3 regions of the Desulfitobacterium sp. LBE genome follow, and region 1 is predicted to be linked to each of the others. Evidence: predicted binding sites of a transcription regulator. Region 1 holds the regulator's gene; each other region holds the start of a gene.
The links. Region 1 encodes LexA, which represses DNA repair genes until DNA is damaged. Its sites were predicted from a motif close to CNAACANNTGTTNG; they were not measured.
Positions count from the first base shown of each region.

Region 2: the regulator LexA is predicted to act here: its motif matches at 1,122-1,135, upstream of uvrB (excinuclease ABC subunit UvrB).
Region 3: the regulator LexA is predicted to act here: its motif matches at 1,763-1,776, upstream of DESLBE_RS24490 (putative DNA modification/repair radical SAM protein).

Region 1 covers NZ_VLKD01000001.1:658,787-662,045, reverse strand. Annotated here, with positions in the region: gene DESLBE_RS03135 (serine hydrolase) at 1-21, opposite strand, end outside; gene DESLBE_RS03130 (M23 family metallopeptidase) at 165-983, opposite strand; gene DESLBE_RS03125 (LysM peptidoglycan-binding domain-containing protein) at 1,043-1,405, opposite strand; gene lexA (transcriptional repressor LexA) at 1,575-2,189, shown strand; gene DESLBE_RS03115 (CPBP family intramembrane glutamic endopeptidase) at 2,375-3,175, shown strand.
Region 2 covers NZ_VLKD01000001.1:3,754,256-3,757,514, forward strand. Annotated here, with positions in the region: gene DESLBE_RS17885 (substrate-binding domain-containing protein) at 1-1,077, shown strand, start outside; gene uvrB (excinuclease ABC subunit UvrB) at 1,254-3,259, shown strand, end outside.
Region 3 covers NZ_VLKD01000001.1:5,173,241-5,176,499, reverse strand. Annotated here, with positions in the region: gene DESLBE_RS24495 (TIGR03915 family putative DNA repair protein) at 1-447, opposite strand, end outside; gene DESLBE_RS24490 (putative DNA modification/repair radical SAM protein) at 426-1,733, opposite strand; gene DESLBE_RS24485 (hypothetical protein) at 1,910-2,464, opposite strand; gene DESLBE_RS24475 (hypothetical protein) at 2,874-3,131, opposite strand.

The sequences.
Region 1 (3,259 bases):
TTTCCTTGATTTTTTACTCATATCTTGCCTTCTTTATAAGATGATAAGATGTACTGGACAATATCGACCTCTCTATATAATAATGAATTTTAACCCTAAGGGCAAGACCATCATGAAATTACCAACCAATTGGCAATTTGGTTGGTAATAGGGTTGTTCTGCTTCTAACTCTGACTTTGCTGCCAGATATATAGGAACGGATAAGGATTCACCCACTCGCCATTAGGAAGTTCAATACCAAAGTGCAGATGATCCGGAGTTGTCAGAGCATCCCCCGTATGTCCCAATGTCCCCAAAAAATCCCCTTTCCTAACCTCTTGGCCTTCCCGGAGTTGAGGGTTTATAGCCTTTAGATGAGCATAGTAATAATAGTTGCCATCTTCTCCCCTAACCCCTACCCGTTCTCCGCCAAGGCGATTCCAACCCAGCTTCTCAACTTTGCCGTTGCCAACACTGATAATGGGAATGCCTTCTGCGCCAAAAATGTCCGTTCCCTCATGTCTGCGTGCTCCACCCTCCCGGTCTGCCCCAAAGGTATCCATGTACCAGACCTGACCCATCACCGGAAAAGCAAAACGGCCCGGCTCATAAAAGGGATAAGTTAAAAGAATCTGCCGCCTCTCAAGGATTTGTTGAACAACATCTTCACTGATTTGGATTTCCGTGTTTTTCCAAACAATGTCTTGAAGCCCTATGCCCTGTTGGAGCTGTTGGATGAGGTAATGCTCTTCATCTATTTCAACGGTGCTTCGTATAGCTAATAAATCCGCCCAAGCTGCAGAGGAAATCCCCTCCCCTTCTTTCTGACATTGCAGCACAAGTTCAGCAGACAAATTCGTGAGATAAGGATAGATATCAGCAGAGATCTTGGGCGGCTTATGGATGCCCTTCCAGGCAACTGCGCTGATCAGAATGACCACAAGCAGCTTCAGGAACAAAGTCCAGTGCTTTTGTCTCGGTTTAAGGCCTTTGCGCATCCTCATTCATCTCTCCCCTCTCTACAATGCATAATATGGGGGGAAAGGTCGGATTAGAAGTATAACTAAGGCTGATTCTTTAAGATTGGAGTATAAATCACTTGACCGGTTTGTATGGTAGTATCTGTGAGCTGATTGTATTCCATAATTTTAAGAACAAGCGTACGGGTATCGATTTGCAGGTCGGAGTTCTCAGCCAAGGACCAAAGAGTGTCCCCGGATTGAACGATTTGCGGCTGGAAAGCAAGGTCCTCTACCCTGCTGTTTGCCTGGCTCCAGTCCCAGAAGAACCAGCCCATACTGCCAAAGACCATGAGGAAAAGCAGCATATAAGAACACAGCTGCCTTTGCAGTTGTTTCATTCGATAATTCCGATAGCTTCTATAATGGCCTCTGTAGTTCCGGACGGAAGAAGAACAAGCACTCATATTAATCCCCCTCTATGTTCCCGTTAAACCAAATAAATGCGAACATAAGTTCCTGAAAACAGTATAAAGGAGACCAGGAAGATTCGTCAATACTTTTTCGAACATTTGTTTGCACAGAAGAATATTTAATGCTAAAATAGGTTTAGAACATATGAAAGGGGGAAATTGGGTGTATCCAGATTTATCACAGAGACAGACCGATATCTTGGAGTATATTAAACGGGTTATTCGAGAAAAGGGTTATCCCCCCTCTGTCCGCGAAATAGGCGACGCCGTTGGCTTGATGTCCAGTTCCACTGTTCACGGGCATTTGCAGACCATTGAGGAAAAGGGGTACATACGTCGCGATCCCACCAAACCTCGAGCCATTGAGATATTAGACAGTTCCAGTGATGCTAATGAGAAAAAGACTGTTTTTGTCCCCATCATTGGCAAAGTAACCGCCGGGCAGCCTATTTTAGCCCAGGAGAATATCGAAGATACGTTCCCGCTTCCTGTTGATGTGGTTAACTCAGATACAGTGTTCATGCTGAGAGTCAAAGGCGAAAGTATGATTGATGCGGGAATTATGGATGGGGATCTTATTTTAGTACGCCAGCAAAAAGTAGCCCGTAATGGCGAGATCGTCGTGGCCATGATTGATGAAGAAGCTACGGTAAAACGGTTCTACAAGGAAAAAACACTGATTCGCCTGCAACCTGAAAACCCTTATATGGAGCCTATCTACTCTCAGGATGTCACTATCTTGGGCAAAGTTATTGGGGTATTTCGTATTTTACACTGATTTATAAACTACAGGGACAGCAAAAGCAGACCTCCATTCCACACTGATGTGGGTGGATGTCTGCTTTTTTATTATGAAAGTACAATGACAGGCAGGATTTTTATGGTAGAATGGATTTATTAAATTTATATTTGTGCGGAGCGAACTTTGCAATGGCAGCAAGGGAACTGTGAGGTTAAGAAATCATGATAGACAAAAAAATCATCATACAATTTACGACGCTGACATTTTGCATAGCCTATCTTGTATCAGGCGCTTTGATTGCACTTGGGCAATTCGGATATTCGGTTCACAATTGGGTTCACTCGTTACAGCAATTTGGGATGAATATTCCTTTTGCAATCTATATTTTGTCGCCCGCTATTGCTTCATATATCGTTCTCAAGAAAAATAACAAAATAGCAGATTTTAAGGAATGGTTGAAAACTGTTTTTTACGCCAAAAATAACATCTCTCTCTATTTGTTCGTTGTTGCCGGGCTTGCACTCTATTTTTTGACACATCTTGCAGTTTCAGGCGGCACGGCAATGGTGCTGCCATTTTATATGTTCTTCCTTTCCCTGCCTGGTAATCTTATTATCGGCGGCTTGGAGGAAGCTGGCTGGATGTACGTATTGCAGCCTGAGCTTGACAAAAAATATGGCTTTGTTCTATCTTCTCTTTTGGTTGGCATCATTTGGATTTTATGGCATATCCCTCTCTTCTTCATTCCGGGGACGAATCACGGTGAGGGCCTCATTAACTTTTGGATGTTTGCAGTTCAACTCATGGCCTTTCGGTTTTTCAACGGGGCAATCTACAAAATATCCGGAAAAGGCCGTGTGTTTATGTGCGTATTATTCCACACCATGTTCAATGCGGCATCTCCCCTCTTTGGCACCATGACGATGACTTGGGCGGGAACAATTGCCGCAAATGCTGTGATTGTTCTTGTTTCAATGGTAACTGTTGTGATATACGACCAAAAGAGCAGGCGAATAGTATAAGCATTTTCTTCATTGATAAAGTATAAAAGTCTAAACAAAAAAAGCCCTGAACTCCGCTGACTAAACGGCTTTCAGGGCTGTATA
Region 2 (3,259 bases), 3.1 Mb from region 1:
GGAGTGAAAGCCAAAGGGGTCATCCTGCCTGATCCGGATCAAACAGGCAAGCTAATGGCCCAGCAAATCCAGGGAAAGGTTACTGAAGGGCAGGTCGTCTACCTGCAGGGGGAAGCAGAAGATGCCGTCGCTCAAATGAATATGGCGGCCTTTAAGCAAGAGCTGGGTAAAAACCCCAAGATAACGGTACATAGCATTACCAATCCTCCCCAATCGGAAACCATAGCTGTGCAAAGCCTTATGGAACATTTGCAGAAGAACCCCGGCCAAGTGAAGGCCATCTGCGCTAAGAATGAGAAGCTCCTTGCCCTGGCTTATGAACTGCTCAGATCCATGCAGCTTACCGATAAAGTTCAGCTTATGGGAGGACAGGCTAATTCCAAATCCTTGCAAAGGATTGCTTCAGGCAGTCAGATCGCAGATATTGATACATCACCCTATGTTCAAGGTGTTAATGCCTTTCAATGGGCGCAAAAGTTAATGGATAAGCAATCCGTAGATATAACACAATCCATTACCGGCGATCAAGGTGAAGTGGCGGCGAAGATCATTCCGGTTAAAACGGTGACGACAGAAAATCTCGCCCTTATTCAGAAAAGCTATGCTAAAGCAGCCGAAGCTCAAAAAGAGCTGGAAAAGAAAAAATCGGAGTCTCAGACGAAGGGCTCGGAAAGTCAAGGGAAGCAAAAAAGTACAGAAAAAAGCAGTAATGAAGATAGTGGAAAAGAACAGAGCGGCGAAGGGAAAGATGCAGAGTCCAAAGAACAGGGCCAGGAAGGCTCTTCTTCAGCCCAGGGGCAGAGCGGCGGGCAGGGAGTTATGCCCGAAGGGGTAAGCAAAGTGACTGAAAAAGTTCATACAGAAATTCTCCGCGAATATCTGGATGAAAAGGGCAATGTTTTGGGAACAGAGAAAAATGCCAATGATCAAGTCCGTACCATTCCTCCGGAAATGCTCCTGAAAGAACAGCAACAACAACAGCAGCAACAGCAACAACAAGGAGAACAAGGACAGCAGGGGGATAGACAGGATAAGCAAGGAGGGAATAGCTCAGAACAAGCGAAACAGGGGGAATAGAGAAAGATACTTCTTAAAATTACCAGTAAAAAACAGCGAAAAGCCGAAAATATGTTCGGCTTTTTTGTTTTGTTTCTAAGCAAGAAGTGGTATAATCTTGCTTAGAATGATTTGAAGACTGGAACAAGCAGAATATAAACCAGGATTTTAGAAGAGAAAGGAGATTGGAGCACCCCATGGAGTTCCGTTTACGCGCTCCCTACAAACCCTCCGGGGATCAGCCTCAGGCCATTGATGCTCTGGTCGAAAGTATCCATTCCGGCAGACGTCATCAAACCCTGCTGGGGGTGACAGGTTCAGGAAAAACCTTTACCATGGCCAACATCATCGAAAAAGTTCAACGGCCCACTCTGATTCTCGCCCATAATAAGACCTTAGCGGCTCAGCTTTACACTGAGTTCAAGGAATTCTTCCCGGAAAATGCAGTGGAATATTTCGTCAGTTATTATGATTATTATCAGCCGGAAGCTTATGTTCCTTCCAGCGATACCTATATAGAAAAGGATTCTTCGATCAATGATGAGATCGATAAAATGCGCCACTCCGCTACGGCGGCCTTATTCGAACGGCGTGATGTGATTGTGGTGGCCAGTGTGTCCTGCATCTATGGCTTGGGTTCCCCTGAGGAATACCGGGATTTGATGGTTTCCCTGCGGCAGGGGCAGGAAATTGACCGCAATGACATTCTCAAAAAGCTCATCTCCATTCAGTACGATCGCAATGATCTGGCTTTTGAACGGGGAACTTTCCGTGTCCGGGGAGATGTGGTGGAAGTCCATCCCGCCGGCTCCAGTGAGCATGCTGTTCGGATCGAAATGTTCGGGGATGAAATCGAACATATTTACGAGATCAATGTCCTTACCGGTGAAATTTTGGGAGAACGCCGGCATGTCTCCATTTTCCCGAATTCTCACTATGTCACGGCACGGGATAAAGTATTGGTAGCTGCTGAGAATATTGAAAAGGAATTGGAAGAGCAGCTCAGACGGTTTAAGGATGAAGACAAACTTTTGGAAGCTCAGCGTTTAGAGCAGAGAACCCGCTATGATCTGGAGATGCTGAGGGAAATGGGATTTTGCAATGGCGTTGAAAACTATTCCCGCCATTTAACCTTCCGGGAGGCCGGAGAAACTCCTTATACCCTTTTGCACTTTTTCCCGGAAGATTACCTGATGATGATTGACGAATCCCATGTCACGCTGCCTCAGGTCCGGGGTATGTATGAAGGGGACCGTTCCCGTAAAACCACTCTGGTAGACTACGGATTCCGGCTGCCCTCCGCTTTGGATAACCGCCCCTTGAAGTTTGCTGAATTTGAAACGCTGGTCCCTCAGCGGGTTTATATCAGCGCCACACCCGGTCCCTATGAGCTGGAACATTGCCCCCAGATTGTGGAGCAAATTATTCGCCCTACCGGGCTTTTGGATCCGGAGATTTCGGTTCGGCCCACCAAGGGCCAGATCGATGATCTGATCGGGGAAATCAACCAAAGGATTGCCCGGGATGAGCGGGTGCTCGTCACTACCCTAACCAAAAAGATGGCAGAGGATTTAACGGATTACCTGAAAAATCTCAATATGGCCGTTAAATACCTCCACTCCGATATTACAACCCTGGAGCGGGTGGAGATCCTGCGGGAATTGCGTTTGGGAGATATCGATGTCATAGTGGGCATCAATCTGCTCCGGGAAGGCTTGGACCTTCCCGAGGTTTCCCTGGTGGCTATTCTCGATGCGGACAAAGAGGGTTTTCTCCGTGCCGAGCGCTCTCTGATTCAGACCATTGGCCGCGCCGCCCGGAATGCCCAGGGAAAAGTCATCATGTATGCGGACCAAATGACCCGCTCCATGGAAGTGGCCATCAGTGAAACCAACCGCCGCCGGGCCATCCAGGAAGCCTATAATGAAAAGCATGGGATTACCCCCCAGACCATTCGCAAGAAAATCTACGAAATCCCGGAAGCCACTAAGGTCGCAGAGAAAAAAGCAGCCTATGGAGCGAAGATGCCGGCGGAGGAATTGGCTGAGCTGCTCAAAAGTCTGGAACAGGAGATGCGCTTAGCCGCTAAAGATATGGACTTCGAGCGGGCAGCGGAGATACGGGATGCGATGATCGAGCTTAAAGGGGAAGAGAATAAGTATAAGCGGCCCACCCAGGGCCGTGCCCGCAAGCGAGAGGCGGC
Region 3 (3,259 bases), 4.5 Mb from region 1:
AATCATGGCCACCAAAGCTTCATTATAAATTGAAAACCGGACGAACCCTTTATAACGATGACTTTCACAGGTTAAGTTCCGTACGGCTTTCTGCAAAGCATGGACATTGTCATCAGTCAGCATCCCCATAACTTTCCCGCCTACCTTGTATCCCAGCCTTAGAAAAAGGAAAATCAGGCGTTCCTTTTGTGGGGTACAGGTCAGGAAGCCAAGCTTCACCAATTCCTGTGCTTCCAGGGAGATCCTGATGGGAATGGAGTCATACACCCGCTGAGCTTTTTGGTGATCTGTCTCTATAGTCTTGAGGATATCAAAAAGGCCAGGCTGACCTTCCGGCGGAAGAATATCGAGGGGGATTTCTTTATGCTCATAGCTTGCGAAGACGCAGCACATAAGCCCTTCAAAGCTTCCGTCGTATTTGTAAACTAAAGTTGCCCCGTCAAACACTGAATCACATCCTCTCGGGAAAGGGGCGGTTCCTCAAATAAGGCTAACTGCTGGGGAGCCTGGGAAGGAAGACCGGCCATGATCCGCTCGGACATCAGAGCCTGCATCACATTATGGGGAGCCACCTTAAGCCCCGCCAAGGTTTTTCCTTTGCAAAGAATAAAGTACTGAGCACGCTTAAGGACAACGCCCAGCTTTTTCAACCCTGCGAAATCCAGATGGGCTATTTTCCGTGCCCGCAAAATCCGGCGGGCACTGGTTACGCCGATTCCCGGTACCCGCAGGAGCATTTCATACGGAGCTTGATTGATCTCGACGGGGAACTGGTCCAGGTGATTAAGGGCCCAATTGCATTTGGGATCCACATGCAAATTAAAATTCTGATGGCCTTCATCCAACAGTTCCCGGGCTTCAAAACCGTAGAACCTCAGGAGCCAATCCGCTTGATAAAGGCGATGCTCTCTCAACAAGGGAGGTTTTACGGAAACGGCCGGCAGCAGACTGTGTTCAGCGACCGGTATGTAGGCCGAGAAAAAGACCCGTTTCAGCTGATACTTCTTATACAGGCCCTCCGCCAGAGTCAAAATCTTATAATCGGTATCCGGTGTAGCGCCAACGATAAGCTGAGTACTTTGACCTGCCGGGACAAACTTCGGAGCATGGCGGTATTTGATCAGATCCGTAGTATTTTCCGTTATTTTACCTTTGATGAGGCCCATAGGCCGGAGAATAGCTTCCTTGCTCTTATCGGGGGCTAAAAGCTTCAGACTCTCCTGAGATGGGAGTTCAATATTAACGCTGACCCGGTCCGCCAGATAGCCCAGCCGGGTTAGGACCTCATTATCCGTACCGGGAATAGCCTTAACATGAATATATCCGGCAAACCGGTACTCATGGCGCAAAAGTTCCAAGGTCTTAATCAGTAGTTCGGATGTATAGTTGGAGTTTTTTATGACCGCCGAACTCAAAAACAGTCCCTCAATATAATTGCGGCGATAAAAATTAATTGTCAGGTCGGCAAGCTCCCGGGGAGTAAAAGCAGCTCTGGGAACATCATTGGAGCTGCGATTGATGCAATATTTACAATCGTAGACACAAACATTGGTCAGCAACACTTTAAGCAGGGTTATACAGCGGCCGTCTGCGGCAAAACTATGACAGATCCCGGCTGCTACTGTATTGCCAATGCTGCCTGCTCTGCCCTTCCGCTCTACTCCGCTGGAAGTGCAGGCTACATCATATTTCGCGGAGTCTGTTAAAATCGTGAGTTTATCAAATACATCCATATCCGTTCCCTCCATGATAAGAATATAACAGAACATACATTCTTGCAAGAGGGATTGTCCGTTCTCACAAAACAAACTTTATCGTTTTATCTTTTTAAAATAATCAAGGCAGCGCAAGAATAGCCCGCTGCCTTTTTGATCCCTATATCACTCTAAATCTATATTTAGGTCCCACTTTATGGTTCAACATAGTCACTTGAAAAAATTATTTCCCCCACTTGGTTATAACCTACAATTTTAGTTAATATTCCGTCCGAAGGATTCAAAAAGACAAACCATATCTTGCCTTCTCCGTTGCCGACAATGCGAACTTTCTTTTCTATATCTGAATTCTTAGTTAGGACGCCGATACTAGCGATATCCTCTCTTAGACTTTCACCATACGCTAAGGGAAAGGGGCTTTTCACATATCCTTTCGTAGAGGGAAAATATTGAGCTGTTACTTCATCTATTCCAGTATGCTCTCCGCCGAACACCCATTTCCAGCCACTATTGGTCCGTTGAACATATCCAGCCGCTACGCTGTGAGCTTCCCCATTATTGATCCCTTTATGATAGAACACCACTTCTCCGTCATTTACTTTCTCTCTATGGAGAATCGTCACAACCTCCCTCCCGGATCTTTCTATAGCTTCCTCAATAGTTCGTCCTGAAGGATGATGTGTGTTGTTAAACAATGTTCCTATAATTCCAAAAATCAAGAGCAATATAACAGCAAACAATCTACCCATATTTCCCTCCACACCTACCAATAAAAATCATCAGCTATTGCTGATATTCTACATGCAAGCGAAAGTTCCTCCATTTTCCAACTTGGTATGATTATGAGTAAATCGACGTTACGATACAAAAGCCATACTCTATAAAAAAGCTGGTCTCCCTTAATATAAGGACAACAAGCTTTTACTTATTTATACACTCCGCCACGGGAATCTATTACCTGAATGTAGATAATTCTTTGAGTATGGCTGATCTCAAAAAGTATGCGGTATGAGCCAACGCGAAGATGATATACCTTCTTGTAACCTTTCAGGAGCTTGATATCACCAGTAGAGGGAATTACTAAAAGACCCTATCAGTCCTTTTGCAATACGCTCTTGGGCAGAAACGTCCTGTTTGGCCAGAAATTTAATCGCTTCCTTACGGTAAATCAACCTGTAATCCGAATTCACGCTTGGCATCCTCCCCCGTAACATAACCAGCATCACTGTTAAGCTGGCGAAGTTCTTCTTCAGTTAGAGATTCATCATCCGGGTCCGCTTGATTAATTTGTTGCCACCCCTCTTCCTTTTGGGTGGAACGGTTTAATAGATACTGCATGAAATCAAAAACAGTTTTTCGATCATCTTCAGAAAGACGCTCGACTAAGTCATGAATATCTTCTTTTCTTATCACCATGAGCCCAACCTCCTATCTAATATCCACTATTGTAAAATTATCATTCCCACTTTGTTAAATCAAGGATTGTAAGAACCCTGAAAACAAAGCTGGTTGAAAAAATAAACCGGGAGATGCCTTTACAGCTC